DNA from 2 places in the Georgenia sp. 311 genome. Region 1 is predicted to be linked to the other one. Evidence: riboswitches for the same ligand, from Rfam matches in the RefSeq annotation. Region 1 holds a riboswitch; the other holds the start of a gene.
What was found. Region 1 has a riboswitch for S-adenosylmethionine ahead of FHE66_RS13755 (hypothetical protein). Riboswitches for the same ligand answer to the same signal wherever they lie in the genome.
Positions count from the first base shown of each region.

Region 2: it holds a riboswitch for S-adenosylmethionine, as region 1 does, so the genes downstream of both, FHE66_RS08845 (methylenetetrahydrofolate reductase) here and FHE66_RS13755 (hypothetical protein) in region 1, are expected to answer to the same signal.

Region 1 covers NZ_VDFS01000063.1:14,516-21,624, forward strand. Annotated here, with positions in the region: gene FHE66_RS13735 (ComEC/Rec2 family competence protein) at 1-643, opposite strand, end outside; gene FHE66_RS13740 (ComEA family DNA-binding protein) at 640-1,509, opposite strand; gene FHE66_RS13745 (DegV family protein) at 1,627-2,514, opposite strand; gene FHE66_RS13750 (universal stress protein) at 2,517-3,401, opposite strand; gene FHE66_RS13755 (hypothetical protein) at 3,506-4,474, opposite strand; SAM riboswitch class IV at 4,749-4,874, opposite strand; gene FHE66_RS13760 (ABC transporter ATP-binding protein) at 5,206-5,961, opposite strand; gene FHE66_RS13765 (iron chelate uptake ABC transporter family permease subunit) at 5,958-7,010, opposite strand; gene FHE66_RS13770 (ABC transporter permease) at 7,015-7,109, opposite strand, start outside.
Region 2 covers NZ_VDFS01000043.1:38,769-45,877, reverse strand. Annotated here, with positions in the region: gene metE (5-methyltetrahydropteroyltriglutamate--homocysteine S-methyltransferase) at 1-288, opposite strand, end outside; gene FHE66_RS08845 (methylenetetrahydrofolate reductase) at 285-1,199, opposite strand; SAM riboswitch class I at 1,207-1,300, opposite strand; gene FHE66_RS08840 (endonuclease/exonuclease/phosphatase family protein) at 1,547-2,542, opposite strand; gene hrpA (ATP-dependent RNA helicase HrpA) at 2,872-6,960, shown strand.

The sequences.
Region 1 (7,109 bases):
CGGGCGGGTCGTGGACGACGAGGAGCGCGACGACGTCGTCCCCGGCGTCGGTCCGGACGAGGCGCCCGGTGGCGTGGACGCGGCTGCCGAGCTCGACGCCGCTCCACGCGGGCGGGGCGAGGACGAGCAGCGGTGCCCGGGCGCGGGCGGCGAGTCCGCGGCCCTCGACGAGGTCGGCGCGCACGGGTACCCGCACCCGCTCCCCGCCGCCGCGCTCGGGCGTGACCGGCAGGACGTCGGGGTCCCCGGTGACCTGCCCGCGCACGGTGACGACCGCACCGGCGTCGAGCAGCCGGTCGAGCAGCTCTCCCGCCCGGGCGTGGACCTGCGCCGCGCCCGAGAGGAGGACGAGGGCACCGACGGCGAGCGCGAGGGCGGCGGTCGCCTGCGGCGTGGGACCGGCACGGTCGCGGTGCCGTCCGCGGGCCGGCAGTCCGCGGCCCGCGCGTCCGCGCGACGGCGCCCTCCCGGCGCGGGCGCCTCCCTTCCCTCGGCCGCCCCGCAGCGACCACGCCGCACGCGCCGCGCCCGCGAGGAGCACGGCCGCGGCCCCGGCCGAGACGAGGGGCGGGAGGAGGACGCCGGTAAAGGCCGCCGCCCAGGCGGCGAGCGCGGCGGGCAGGAGCCGCAGGTCGAGCGTCACACCCGGACCTTGGGGCGCAGCCGCTCGAGGGTGGCCGGGCCGATGCCCGGGACCTCGAGGAGCTCGTCGACCGAGTGGAAGGACCCGTTGGCGCCCCGCCAGTCGAGGATCCGCTGGGCGATCGCCGGGCCGACGCCGGGCAGCGTGTCGAGCGCGGCGAGGTCGGCCGTGTTGAGGTCCACCACCGCCTCGGCCGGGGCCACCCCCTCCGCGGTGCCGGCCGGCCCGGGTGGACCGCCGGTCGCGTCGGGCGCCCCGGGCGGCGCCTCGCCGACCCGCGGGACATAGACCTGCTCCCCGTCGAGGAGCGGGCGGGCGAGGTTGACGGCCGCGAGCTCGGCGTCGGGCAGCGCGCCCCCCGCGGCGGTGACGGCGTCCCCCACCCGCGCGCCCGCGGGCAGGGTGCGCAGCCCGGCCTCGACGACCGCCCCCGCGACGTGGACGACGACGGGCGCGGGCGTCGCCGGGGCACCCACGGTCGGCGCCGGGGCCGGCGCGGCGTCGGGTGGACCGGTGGTGGGTGGTGTCGCGACCGGTGGTGTCGGGTCGCCGGCCGGGGCCGTCGCCGTCAGCTGCGGCACCGGGAGGGCGTCGCTCGGCCCGCGGACGACCGACCGCGCGAGGACGACCCCGGTGAGCAGCGCCACCGTGAGGAGGACGACGAGGACCGCCCGGCCCGAGACGGCCCACCGGCGGCGCGGGGGCCCGCGGTGGCCACCGGCGTCGGCCGGCGGGTGGACGATCCGGTCGAACTCGCGCCCGGCCTCCTCGAGGTCGAGATGGCCGGCCGTGGCCGTGTAGGCCCGGCGGGTGAGGGCCCTGAGCCGGGCCGCGGAGTCGGGTCCGGCCCGCCGCGTCGCACGCATGGGCCGACCGTAGGAGGGCCCGCTCACCCCCGGGTCACGCCTCGAGGCGAGCGGGGAGGAGGCGGCCGCGACGTCGCGCTGGGGAGCAGCCGCGCCGCCTGCGGCCGGTCGCCCAGGCTACCCAGGGGCCAGCGCGACGCCGAGCACGCCCGGCCCGGTGTGCGCCCCGATGACGGCGGTCACCTCGCTGCGCAGCACGCCCGCGACCTCGGCCCCGGTCTCCGCCAGGCGCTCCTCGAGCGCCCCGGCGAGCTCGTCCGCGGCCTCGGCGGCGGCGAAGTGGTGGACGGCCACCCGGACGGGGCCCCCGTCGCCGCGCGGGGTGGCCGCGCGGGGTCCGCCCGCCGCCCGCACGGCGAGCTCGACGAGGCGACGCCGGGTGCGTGCCCCGCCGCGCACCGTCTCGGCCACTGCCAGGCGCCCGCCGCGCAGGGTGAGGATCGGGTGCACCCCGAGCGCCGAGCCGAGGTAGGTGCGCGCGGGGCCGATCCGCCCGCCCCGGGCGAGGTGGTGGAGGTCGGGCACCATGAACAGGACGTGGGACCGGGCCGCGACCTCGCGGGCGGCGGCGAGGACGCGCGCGGCGTCGGCGCCGGCGGCGGCCCGTTCGGCGGCGGCGACCGCGGCGAGCCCTGTGCCCCCGGCCACGGTGCGGGTGTCGACGACGTGCACGGGCGCTCCGCGCCGGGCGGTGACCTCCTGCGCCGCCGCCCTGGCGGCGTCGACGGTCCCGGACAGCTCGGCGGACAGGTGGAGGCAGACGACCGCCCCCGCACCGTCGTCGAGGGCGGCGTCCATGGCCGCGGCGAGGTCGGCACGGCTGGGCTGGGAGGTGGTCGCCGTCCCGCCGGCGCGCAGGTGGGCGGCCAGCACCTCCCGGCTCGCGGCGTCGTCGGGACGGTCGGCACCCTCGACCTGCACGCGCAGCGGCACGACCCGGATCCCCAGCGCGTCCGCGGTGCTCCCGGGCAGGGAGGCGGTGGAGTCGGTGAGGACGGCGACCACGGTCAGTGGGCGTCGTGGCGGGTACGGACGACCGCGACGACCGGGGCCCGGTTCGCCACGCCCCGGCTCACCGAGCCGAGGAGGAGGCCGGCGAGCCCACCGCGTCCCCGGCTGCCGACGACGACGATGCTCGCCTCGGCCGCCGCGTGGACGAGGGCGCGTACCGGTCGCTCGTGGACCAGGCGCAGCTCCGCGGGAACGTGGGGGAAGCGCCGTCGCCAGGTCTGGAGCCGCTCGGCGGTGTGCTCGGCGTGCAGTCGCGCCACCTCGCGGTAGTGGTCGCCGAGGACGGGGATGTCCTCGAGGAGGGCGTGGTCGTCCTGGCTCGCCTGGACGACGACGAGGTCGGTCCCGCGCCGGGCCGCCTCCTCGAAGGCGTACTCCATCGCCTCGGGTGCCCCCTCCTCCGGGTCCATGCCCACGACGACGGGCGCCGTGTCCCCGCCGGGCGGCACGTCGCGCACGACGACGACGGCGCAGGCGGCGTGGGCCGCGACCTTCTGGGCGACGGACCCCATGAGCGCGTCGTCGGACTCCCCCAGCCCGCCGGAGCCGACGACGACGACCACCGCGCGTCGTGACGCCTCGACGAGCGCCTCCGCCGGGGACTCGACGAGCACATCTCGGGTGACCTCGAGTCCGGGGTGGGACTCGAGCACCCGCTCGACGACGGCCGACACGATGCGCTCGCCGGTCTCGGTCACCTCGGGCGGAGGCGCGAAGTCCCAGGCGTGCGCGTGGGTCACCCACGGGAAGGCGTAGACGATGTGGAGGCCGGCGGAGCGGCGTGCGGCCTCGCGGGCCGCCCAGTCGACGGCGAGCTCGGCGTTCGCCGACCCGTCGGTACCGACGACGACGCTCCCGGTCGGGGGCTCCTCGGTGACCATCGCACTCCTCACGCAGGCTCGGGCGCGGGCGGGACGGGCCCGCGCCCCCATCCTGCCACGAGGGGTGAGGCGGGGTCCGCGCCGCCCGAGACCCCGCGGCCGTCTCAGTCCCGGACGCGCCCGACCTCGGCGCCGGACGTCGCGACGAGACCCCGGGCCTGCAGCGCCGGGATGACACCCCGGATGAGGCGGGTGACGTCCGCGGGGATCGAGCCGGGCAGGACGACGAACCCGTCCGCCGCGCCGGCCTCGAGCCACTTCTCGATCGTCGTGACGACGTCGCCGACGGTACCGACGGCCTCGAGCGCGCCCTCCCAGGAGCCGGTGCCCCCGGCGATGTCGCTGAGGAGGTCGGCCCGCGCCCGGGCGGACTCGTAGTCGGCTGCGATGACGGTGCGCAGGTCGACGAGGACGCGGACGGGCGGGCGTCCTGCGGCCCGGGCCGCTGAGCGCACGGCGAAACGCAGCTCGCGCGCCCACCCGAGGTCCGCCTCGCGCAGCCGGACGACGTCGGCGAGCTCGGCCACGGCCGGCAGCTCGGCCTCCTGCTCCAGCGGCAGGACGACGGTCGGCCGCTGGCTCGAGCGGGCCTCGGCGGTGCGGATGAGGTCCTCGAGCAGGTCACCGAGCTGCGGCAGCGCGCTGACGCGCTCGTCCCGCCCACGGGAGACCTGCAGGCCGGCCCAGGAGCCGCTCTTGCGGTTGAACTGGGCGAGCTCGGCGGCGACGGCGGCGTCCGCCCGGCCCAGCTGCACGCTGGGGACGAGCCCGGTGCCGCCGGCGCTGGGGCTGATGCGGCGGGCGGCGATCACGGGGTCGAGCCAGGCGTTGGCGCGCGGCGAGGCGTCGGCCCGGAGGCGGAAGTCCTCACCGAGCGTGACGAAGGAGACCCCGCCCTTGTGCGCGGCACGGGCGTAGGAGGCGAGGCGCACGAGGTTGGCCTGCTCGGCGGGCAGCCCGGCGGCCGCGCCGCGGTCGTGGGCGGGGGCGCCGAGGCCGGAGAGGTCGAGGGCGATGGTCGCCGTGGTCGAGGTGGTCTCGGTGGTGCGGGTGGGGAGGAAGGCAGTGGACATGACGGGTCACCGTTTCGGCTCGCGGCGCGTGTGACGCGCCCGAAGGAAGTGGGCTGGGCCGCCGGGTCCGGCGCGCGGCGTGTCACTCGCCGGCGGCCGGGGCTGGCCCAGGGGTGATGCGCCGGCTCGGGGCCGAGGCATCGCGGGTATGTCTCAGGCGGACATACAGGGGCGAGCCCACATGCACATCGAGGCGCCGCTTCGGCTGGTGATCGGCCGGGGGCTCTGGTGCGTGGTCATCGCCGTACTTCCTTCGTGCTCGGCACCTGTCGGTGCGCCGCGTTGCCCCGCGCTCGTCGCGGGGCCAGGTCATCACCCGGGGCACCCACCGCACGTGGCGGGTTGCCGACCAGCAAGCCGGGGCTTAGCGCGCTCGAGGCGCGCACTGGTGCTCTGAACCTGGCGCAGACGCTAGTCGCGCCCCGTTCCGCGTGTCAACCACCCCGTCTCACCCCCCAAGACGCGGCTCGACGGGTCCCCACCCTGTCCTCCCCGCCCACCGCCGCGCCGCCGCGCCTGACGCCTCCGGCCTCACGCCCCGGGGCCGACCGCGGGTGAGACGGCCGAGCGCGGGTGACACCGCGCCCGCGCCCGGCGGTCTCACGCGCGGTGGCGCTCAGAGGTCGTCGCGGCCGCGGCCCAGCTCGCCGCCGGGCACGGTGATGACCTCGCGAGAGCCGACTTGCGCGCGAGAGCCGACTTGCGAGAGCCGACTTCCGCGCGGCGAGCCCTCAGTAGTAGACGGCGAGCGGCCCGTTCGGGCCGGGGATGACCCGGACCGGGGTGTCGAAGACCCTGGTGAGGACGTCGTCGTCCATGATCGACTCGCACGTCCCGAACTCCGCGATCTTCCCGTCCTTGACGGCGCAGATGTGGTCGGCGTAGTGGCTGGCGAAGTTGATGTCGTGGAGGACGACGACGATCGTGCGTCCCAGCTCGGCAGCGGCGCGGCGCAGGTGCTGCATCATCTGGACCGAGTGGCGCATGTCGAGGTTGTTGAGCGGCTCGTCGAGGAGGACGAACTCGGTGTCCTGGCACAGCACCATGGCGACGTAGGCGCGCTGGCGCTGCCCACCGGAGAGCTGGTCGAGGTAGCGGTCCTCGAGGTCGCCGAGCTCGAGGAAGTCGATCGCCTGGCTGACGAGCTCCTCGTCGGCGGCGGTGAGGCGGCCCTTGGAGTAGGGGAAGCGGCCGAAGGCGACGAGCTGGCGCACGGTGAGCCGGGTGACGAAGTGGTTCTCCTGGCGCAGCACCGACACGATCTTGGCGAGGTCCTTGGAGGCGGTGCTCGTGATGTCGTAGCCGGCGATCTCGATGGTCCCGGCGTCCAGCCCGAGGAGGCGGCCGATCATCGTGAGCAGCGTCGACTTCCCGGCGCCGTTGGGGCCGATGAGGGCGGTGATGCCGCCGGTGGGGATGGTGAGGTCGACCGGCCCGATGACGACCTCGCTGCTGTAGTCCTTGCGGACGTCGGACAGGGTGATCACAGGCGGCCCTTTCGCAGGATGACGACGAGGAAGACGACACCGCCCACGAGCTCGATGATGATCGAGACGACGCCCTGGGCGTAGAAGACGTGGTTCATGACGAAGTACGCGCCGGCGAGGACGACGAAGCCGATGAGGACGGCGACGGGGAAGACGTGGCGGTGGTCGTGGGTGTCGGCGAACTGGTAGGCGAGGGTCGCGACGAGGAACCCGAAGAACGTCATCGGCCCGACGAGCGCGGTGGACACGGCCATGAGGACGGCGACGAGGACGAGCACCTTGACCAGCTCGGCGCGGTGGCTCAGGCCCAGGCCCGTCGTCGCGTCGCGTCCGAGGGCGAGGACGTTGAGCCGCCTGGCGCGCAGCCACAGCAGGGTCCCGGCGGTGAGGACGACGGGGACCGCGATCGGGAGGTAGGCGGCTTCGGCGTTGGAGACCGAGCCGAAGAGCCGGGCGGTGAGCACGTCGAACTCGCTCGGGGTGAGCAGGCGCTGCATGAAGGTCGAGACCGACCCGAGGCCGCCGCCGATGATGATGCCGATGAGGAGCATCACGTGGAGGTTGGCGTGCTTGCCCGACAGCAGCCAGCTGTAGAGGGCGACCGCGAGGCCGACCATGAGCCCGACCTGGAGGAGGAACTGGGGCACGCCGGTGAGGGCGACGACGCCCGCGGCGCCGAGGAAGTACACCGCCGCCGTCTGCACCGCCATGTACAGGGACTCGAAGCCCATGATCGAGGGCGTGATGATCCGGTTGTTCGTCACCGTCTGGAAGCTCACCGTGGCGATCGCCTGGCTGAAGGCGACGATCGCCATGACGAGGACGTTCTTCATCCGTAGCTGGGCGATGCGCCAGAAGCCGTCCGAGCCGGCGGGCATCGGGTTGTCCCACCAGACGAGGCCGACGGCGAGGGTGAGGGCGAGGCCGGCGAGCCCGGCGACGACGAGCCAGTACCGGCGCCGGGAACGGGCGGTCGGCAGCGGGCCCGAGCTGCGGCGCCGAGCGGGGACGGCCGGGACCGGGACGGGGGCGGCGGTCCGGGCGGGCATGAGGCTAACCACGGCGTCGCTGCCGCAGGACGAGGACGACGAAGACGGCTGCGCCGACGACGCCGAGGATGAGGGACACCGGAACTTCGAAGGGCATGA
Region 2 (7,109 bases), on a different contig from region 1:
GTGGGCGAAGCGCGGCGGGACCGCACCGAGCGTGACGGCGGCGTCGAGCACCTGGTCGTAGTAGGAGAAGTCGCTCGGGATGGACGCGTCGTCCGGCGCCAGGCCGAGGTCGACGAGCCGGGTCCGCTGGGAGCGGCGCTGCTCGGCGGCCTGCGCCTCGAGGTCGTCGAGCTCGCTGTGCCCCGCCCAGAAGGCCTCGACGACGCGCTTGAGCTCGCGGCGCGGCCCGATCCTCGGGTACCCGAGGATCGTGGCGGCGGGCAGCTGGGGCGCGGTGCGGTCGGTCATCGGGTCGTCCTCGTGATCGGTCGGGTGTGGGCGAGTGGTCGGCGAAGTCGCTCGACGACGTCGAGCGCGGGCCGGTACTGATTGAAGGTGAACACGTGCAGACCAGGTGCGCCAGCGGCGATGACGCCCTCGGCGAGCCGCACGGTCGCGGCGACGCCGACGCGGTGGCGCTCCTCGTCGTCGGGGGCCGCGGCGAGGAGGTCCAGGACGTCGTCCGGCACGGGCACCCCGGTGAGGGCCGCGAGCCGGGTGAGCCGGCGCGGCTCGGTCAGCGGGATGATCCCGGCGACGACGGGCAGGTGGACCCCGGCGGCCCGCGCCTCGGCGACGAGGTCGGCGTAGGCGGCCGGGTCGTAGAACACCTGGGTGATCGCGTAGTCCGCGCCGGCCTCCTGCTTCTCCAGGAGCGCGGCGACGTCCTGGGCGCGGGTGTGGGACGTGCCCGCCGGGTAGGCGGCGACGGCGATGCTCAGCCCGCGGCCGCCCAGGCGCTCCCGCTCGACGTCGCGGATGAGCGCGACGAGCTGGCTCGACCGGCTGAGGCCGCCCGGGCGGGTGGCGGGGCGCCCGTCGGGCGGGTCGCCACGCAGCGCGAGGAAGTCGCGCACGCCGTCGTCGACGATCTCGCGCACGAGCTGCCGGAGCTCCTCCCGGGTGCTGTCGACGCAGGTGAGGTGGGCGATCGGGGTCACCGAGGTCTCGGCGAGGATCCGCTGCACGAGCTGCCGGGAGGCGTCCCGTGCAGAGCCGGACGCACCGTAGGTGACGGAGAAGAAGTCCGGCGCGGCTGCAGCCAGGCGCTCGACGGTCTCCCACGCGGCGGCCGCAGCGGCCGGCGTGCGCGGCGGGTAGAGCTCGAAGGACACGGTCGGTCGGCCACGCGGCACGGTCAGCAGGCTAGCGGTGCTCAAGGAGACTCTCCCATCGGACCTGGCGGAAGCACCCGCACCCGTGGACCGGGGGGTTGCTGCGGCGTCGACGAGCCAGGACTCTCGACCGCTCTGGATGGTGGTGCGATCGTGCTGGTGCCGTCGTGACCTGGGCAAAGACCATCCGGGATGCGAGACCACAGGAGGGCCCGGGCGGGCGCGGTGAGACGGGGCCGCCCGTCGTACAGAACTCCGCTCTCGCGCAGAAGTCGGCTCTCGCGAGGAGGTCCTCAACCTTTCCCCCGCCGACAGCCGAGTTGCGCGCGACAGCGGAGTTGCTCGCGACAGCCGAGTTGCGCGCGACAGCGGAGTTGTGCGCGAGGGTGCGGCTACCTCGGGGAGAGCTGCGCGACGACGGCGCGGTGGTCGCTGTCACCGACGTCGAGCACGGCGGCGGCGTCGACGACGTACCGGTCGCCGTCGAGCAGGATGTGGTCGATGGGGGCGCCGACGAGCCGGGGCAGGTGCGCCGGCCACGTCGCGAGCCCGCCGACACCACCCTCGGTCGACGCGTCGACGCAGGTGCCGATGTCCCGCATGGGCTCGTGGTCGAGCGTCGCGTTGAAGTCCCCGGCGACGATGACGTCGGACTCGCTGCGGCACGCCTCGGTCACGGCGTGCAGGTCGGCCCGCCACCGCTCCATCGCCCGGCCGGGCGCGTGCGGGCTGATGGGGTGGACGGCGAGGAACGTGGGGCCTTCGCCGTCGACCGGCTCGGCACGCACCGCGCCGTGCGACGTCGCCGGCGGGTCGGCCTCCGCGTACTCCCCGAGGTCAGCGCTCACGAGGAGCGCGGTCGAGCTCGACTCCCACTTCCCGGTCTGCCGGGCGAACACCTGGAACGGCGTCCCCGTGCTCGCCGTCAGTTCCTCGGCGACGAGTCGCGCGCTGGCCGCGGAGGTCTCCGGCAGGGCGAGCACGTCCGCGCCCGTCCCCAGCGCGGCCGCGGCCACCTGCTGGGGCGTCGCGCCGCCCCCGAGGGTGTTGAGGGTGAACACGGTGACGGCACCGGCGGGCGCCTCGGGGAGCGGGTCGTCCGTCAGGCCCCGGTCCCACAGGACGAGCCCGTGCCCGAGCCCGACCGCGAGGAACGCAAGTGCGAGGACGGCACCCCGCGGCCGCCGTCGTCCGCGGAGCGCGGCGAGCAGGACACCGAGCAGCAGGACGCCGCCGAGCACCACGAAACCGGCCACGAGGTAGGGACGCATGGCGATCGCCTGGGTGACCGGGAGCCGGGTGGACAGCCCGAGGCGCGCCGGGTCGAGCGTGAGCGCGGCGGCGGCGACGAGGGCGAGGGTCACCACCCAGCCGAGGAGCTTGAACACCGCGCCATTGTCACCCGGCAGGCACTCCCGGGGCGCCGTCCTCCCACCCCCCTCACCCGGCGCGCACAACTCCCGCACTCCTCCTCGCCCGGACGGGACCGTTCATCGGGAGGAAACCCGGATGACCGGGCCCGCCCGATCGGCGAGAATGGTCGACCGTGAGCACGGAGCCGGGCGCGGAGCACGCAGACAACGCGTCCGCCGGGGAGCGCGCCGCGGCCGTGCAGCGCGGCGAGGGCCGCCGCGGCAAGCGTCGGCGCGGGTCTGGCCAGGGCCGCTCCGGCCGGTCCGGACGTCCGGCCGGGCACCGCGGCTACTCGCCCGAGCAGCTGGCCGCCCGACGCGCCGCCGTCCCGCACATCACCTACCCGGAGCAGCTGCCGGTCTCGGCACGCCGCGAGGAGATCGCCGCGGCCATCCGCGACCACCAGGTCGTCATCGTCGCCGGTGAGACCGGCTCGGGGAAGACGACCCAGCTGCCCAAGATCTGCCTCGAGCTCGGCCGCGGGGTCGAGGGCACCATCGGGCACACCCAGCCGCGCCGGATCGCCGCCCGCACCGTGGCCGAGCGCATCGCCGAGGAGCTCGGCGTCCCGCTCGGCGGCGCCGTCGGCTACCAGGTGCGCTTCACCGACGAGGTCGGCCCGACGACGCTCGTCAAGCTCATGACCGACGGCATCCTCCTCGCCGAGATCCAGCGCGACCCGCTGCTGCGTCGCTACGACACGATCATCGTCGACGAGGCCCACGAGCGGTCCCTCAACATCGACTTCATCCTCGGCTACCTCGCCCGGCTGCTCCCGCAGCGTCCCGACCTCAAGGTCGTCATCACCTCCGCGACCATCGACTCCGCCCGCTTCGCCGCCCACTTCGGCCGCGACGGCGAGGACGGCGAGCGCGTCCCGGCGCCCGTCGTCGAGGTCTCCGGGCGGACCTACCCGGTCGAGGTCCGCTACCGGCCGCTCGTCCCCGACACCGAGGACGACTCCCCCGCCCCCGAGGAGGAGCTCGACCAGCCGACGGCGATCTGCCGCGCGGTCGACGAGCTCATGACCGAGGGCCCGGGCGACATCCTCGTCTTCCTCTCCGGCGAGCGGGAGATCCGGGACACCGAGGTCGCCCTCGCCGAGCACCTCGGCCCGCGGTACGCCGGCCGGGCCGCGCCCGGACGGCCCGGCGTCGTCGAGGTCGTCCCGCTGTACGCGCGGCTCTCCGCCGCCGAGCAGCACCGGGTGTTCGAGCCGCACCAGCTCCGCCGCGTGGTCCTCGCGACGAACGTGGCCGAGACCTCGCTGACCGTGCCCGGCATCCGCTACGTCGTCGACCCGGGCACCGCCCGGATCTCGCGCTACTCCAACCGCACGAAGGTCCAGCGGCTGCCGATCGAGCCGGTCTCCCAGGCGAGCGCGAACCAGCGCGCCGGACGCTGCGGCCGCGTGGCCGACGGCATCGCGATCCGGCTGTACTCCCGCGCCGACTACGACTCGCGACCGGAGTACACCGAGCCCGAGATCCTGCGCACCTCCCTCGCCGCGGTCATCCTCCAGATGGCGGCGCTCGGGCTCGGCGACGTCGAGGGCTTCCCGTTCGTCGACCAGCCCGACACGCGGTCCGTGCGCGACGGCGTCCAGCTCCTCGTCGAGATCGGCGCGCTCGACCCGGACGACGCCGGCGGTCCCCGGCTCACCCCGGTCGGCCGTCAGCTCGCCCGGCTGCCGATCGACCCGCGGCTGGGCCGGATGCTCCTCGAGGCACAGACGAACGGCTGCGCCGCGGAGGTCATGGTCATCGTCGCCGCCCTGTCGGTGCAGGACGTGCGCGAGCGGCCCGCCGAGCACCAGCAGGCCGCCGACGCCAAGCACCGCCGGTTCACCGACCCCACGTCCGACTTCCTCGCCTACCTCAACCTCTGGCGCTACCTGCGGATCCAGCAGCGCGACCTGTCCGGCTCGGCGTTCCGCCGGATGTGCCGGGCGGAGTTCCTCAACTACCTGCGGGTGCGGGAGTGGCAGGACGTCGTCGCCCAGCTGCGTCAGCTCGCCAAGCCGCTCGGGCTGTCCATGCACCCGATCGCCCTGCCGCACGCGGACGAGGTGGGCGAGGACCCGGCCGCCGCCGCCGTCACCGCGGGCCGCTCCGCGGACGCCGCGAGCGCCGACGCGATCCACCAGTCCCTGCTCGTCGGGCTGCTGTCCAACCTCGGCAGCTACGACGAGCGACGCCGCGAGTACGCCGGCGCCCGGGGCACCCGGTTCGTCGTGTGGCCCGGGTCCGGCCTGGCGAAGAAGACCTACGACTGGGTGATGGCCGCCGAGCTCGTCGAGACCTCCCGCCTCTTCGCCCGGACGGTCGCGCACATCAAGCCGTCGTGGGTGGAGCCGGCCGCGGCGCACCTCGTGAAGAAGGTCTACTCCGAGCCCTACTGGTCCGCCCGGCAGGGCGCGGCGATGGTCCACGAGAAGGTGCTCCTCTACGGGATGACGCTCGTCGCGGACCGCACGGTGCCCCTCTCCCGCGTGGGGACCGACGCGGCGCGCGCCCTGGCCCGCGAGCTGTTCATCCGCCACGCGCTCGTCGAGGGCGAGTGGCGCACCCACCACAAGTTCTGGGCGCGCAACAAGGAGCTCCTCGCCGAGGCCGAGGAGCTGGAGAACCGCACCCGACGCCGGGACCTCGTCATCGACGAGAACGGCATCTACGACTTCTACGACGAGCGCCTGCCCGAGTCCGTCGTCAGTGCCCGGCACTTCGACTCGTGGTGGAAGAAGCGCCGCCACGAGGAGCCGGAGCTGCTCGACTTCACCCGCGAGCTCCTCTTCGGCGGGGAGCCGGACGTCTCCTCCGGCGACTTCCCGGACACGTGGAGGCAGGGCGACCTCACCCTGCCGCTCACCTACCAGTTCGAGCCCGGCACGGCCGCCGACGGCGTCACCGTCCACGTCCCGGTCGCCGTCCTCGGGAGGCTGCGCGCCGACGGGTTCGACTGGCTGGTCCCCGGCCTGCTGCCCGACCTCGCCGTCGCGACGATCCGCTCGCTGCCGAAGAAGGTGCGCGTCCAGCTCGTCCCGGCTCCCGACGTCGCCCGGGAGGTGCTCAAGCTGCTGCCGCAGTGGTCGGACGTCGCGCCGGCGCCGTTCGGGGCGCCGTCCTTCCGCGAGGCCTTCTCCGCCGCCGTCGCCATGGCGCGCGGCGTCGAGATCCCCGACGACGCGTGGGACGAGGAGAAGCTGCCCTCCCACCTGCGGATGACGTTCCGCGTCCTGGACGACAAGGGCACCGTGCTCGGGGAGAGCACGTCGCTGCCGATGCTCCAGCGGCGGCTCGCGGCACAGACCCAGGCCGCGGTGCGCAGCGCCGTCAAGGGCGCGGTCGCCCTCGCGCTGGAGGAGGCCCGCGAGCAGTCCGGCGGCGGGCGGCTGCCTGCGGGCGGTCCGGCGCCGACCGGCGGCGAGACGGTGGTCGAGGGCGCCGCCGCCGGGGCCGCGCGGCCGGTGGCGGCGGGGATCACCGAGGAGCACGGGCTCAGCACGTGGCCGGCCGTCGGGACCATCCCCGCGCAGGTCGAGTCGACCGGGCCGCACGGCCTGCTCGTGCGCGGGTACCCGGCGCTCGTCGAGGTGCGCGCCGAGCGCGGGAAGCCGCCGCGGGTGGACCTCCTCGTCCTCGCCGACTCCGGCGAGCAGGCGCGCGACCACCGTCGCGGCGTCCGGCGGCTGCTGCTCACCGAGACGGCGCTGTCCACCTCGCGTGTGACGACGCGGTGGACGGGCCGCGAGGCGCTCACCCTCGCCGCAAGCCCGTACCGGGACACCGGGTCGCTCGTCGCCGACGTCCAGCTCGCCGCCGTCACGGCGCTGGCCGACGAGTGGGTCGCGGCCCACGGCGGTCGCGAGCCGATGGACGCCGCCCGCTACGCCGAGCTGCGCGACGCCGTCCGCGCCGGGCTGGAGGACCGGGTGTACCGGATCGTCGGGCAGGTGGTGGCGGTGCTCGACGCGCACCGTGAGCTCGAGGCGACGGTCAAGGACGCGACGTCGATGTTCCTCCTCAACACGCTCACCGACGTCAAGGACCAGGCCTCACGGCTGGTCTACGACGGCTTCGTCTCGCGCACCCCGGCCGACCGGCTGGCCCACCTGCCGCGCTACCTGCGCGCGGCGCAGCGGCGCGTGCAGCGCGCCCAGGACAACGTCCACCAGGACGCCAACCTGGCCTGGCGCGTGGGCGAGCTGGAGGAGGAGTACGAGGCCGCGGCGTCGGCCGCGCGCCACGCCACCGCCGACGCGGCCCGGCAGGCGATCCTGGAGGAGGTGCGCTGGCTGATCGAGGAGCTGCGCGTGAGCTTCTTCGCCCAGCAGCTCGGCACCCCGGTCAAGGTGAGCGAGAAGCGCATCCGCAAGCTCCTCGCCACCGCCTGACGCAGCCACGTTCCCCGGCCCCACCCTCACCCACCCGCCGAGGTCGCACCTTCCCGTCAGTGGTCGCCGGTTCGTTCAGCGGGACTCGGAGGAGAACGTGCGAACTCGGCGGCGGGCGAAGGCCGGGCGAGCGGCGGGAGCGACCTGGA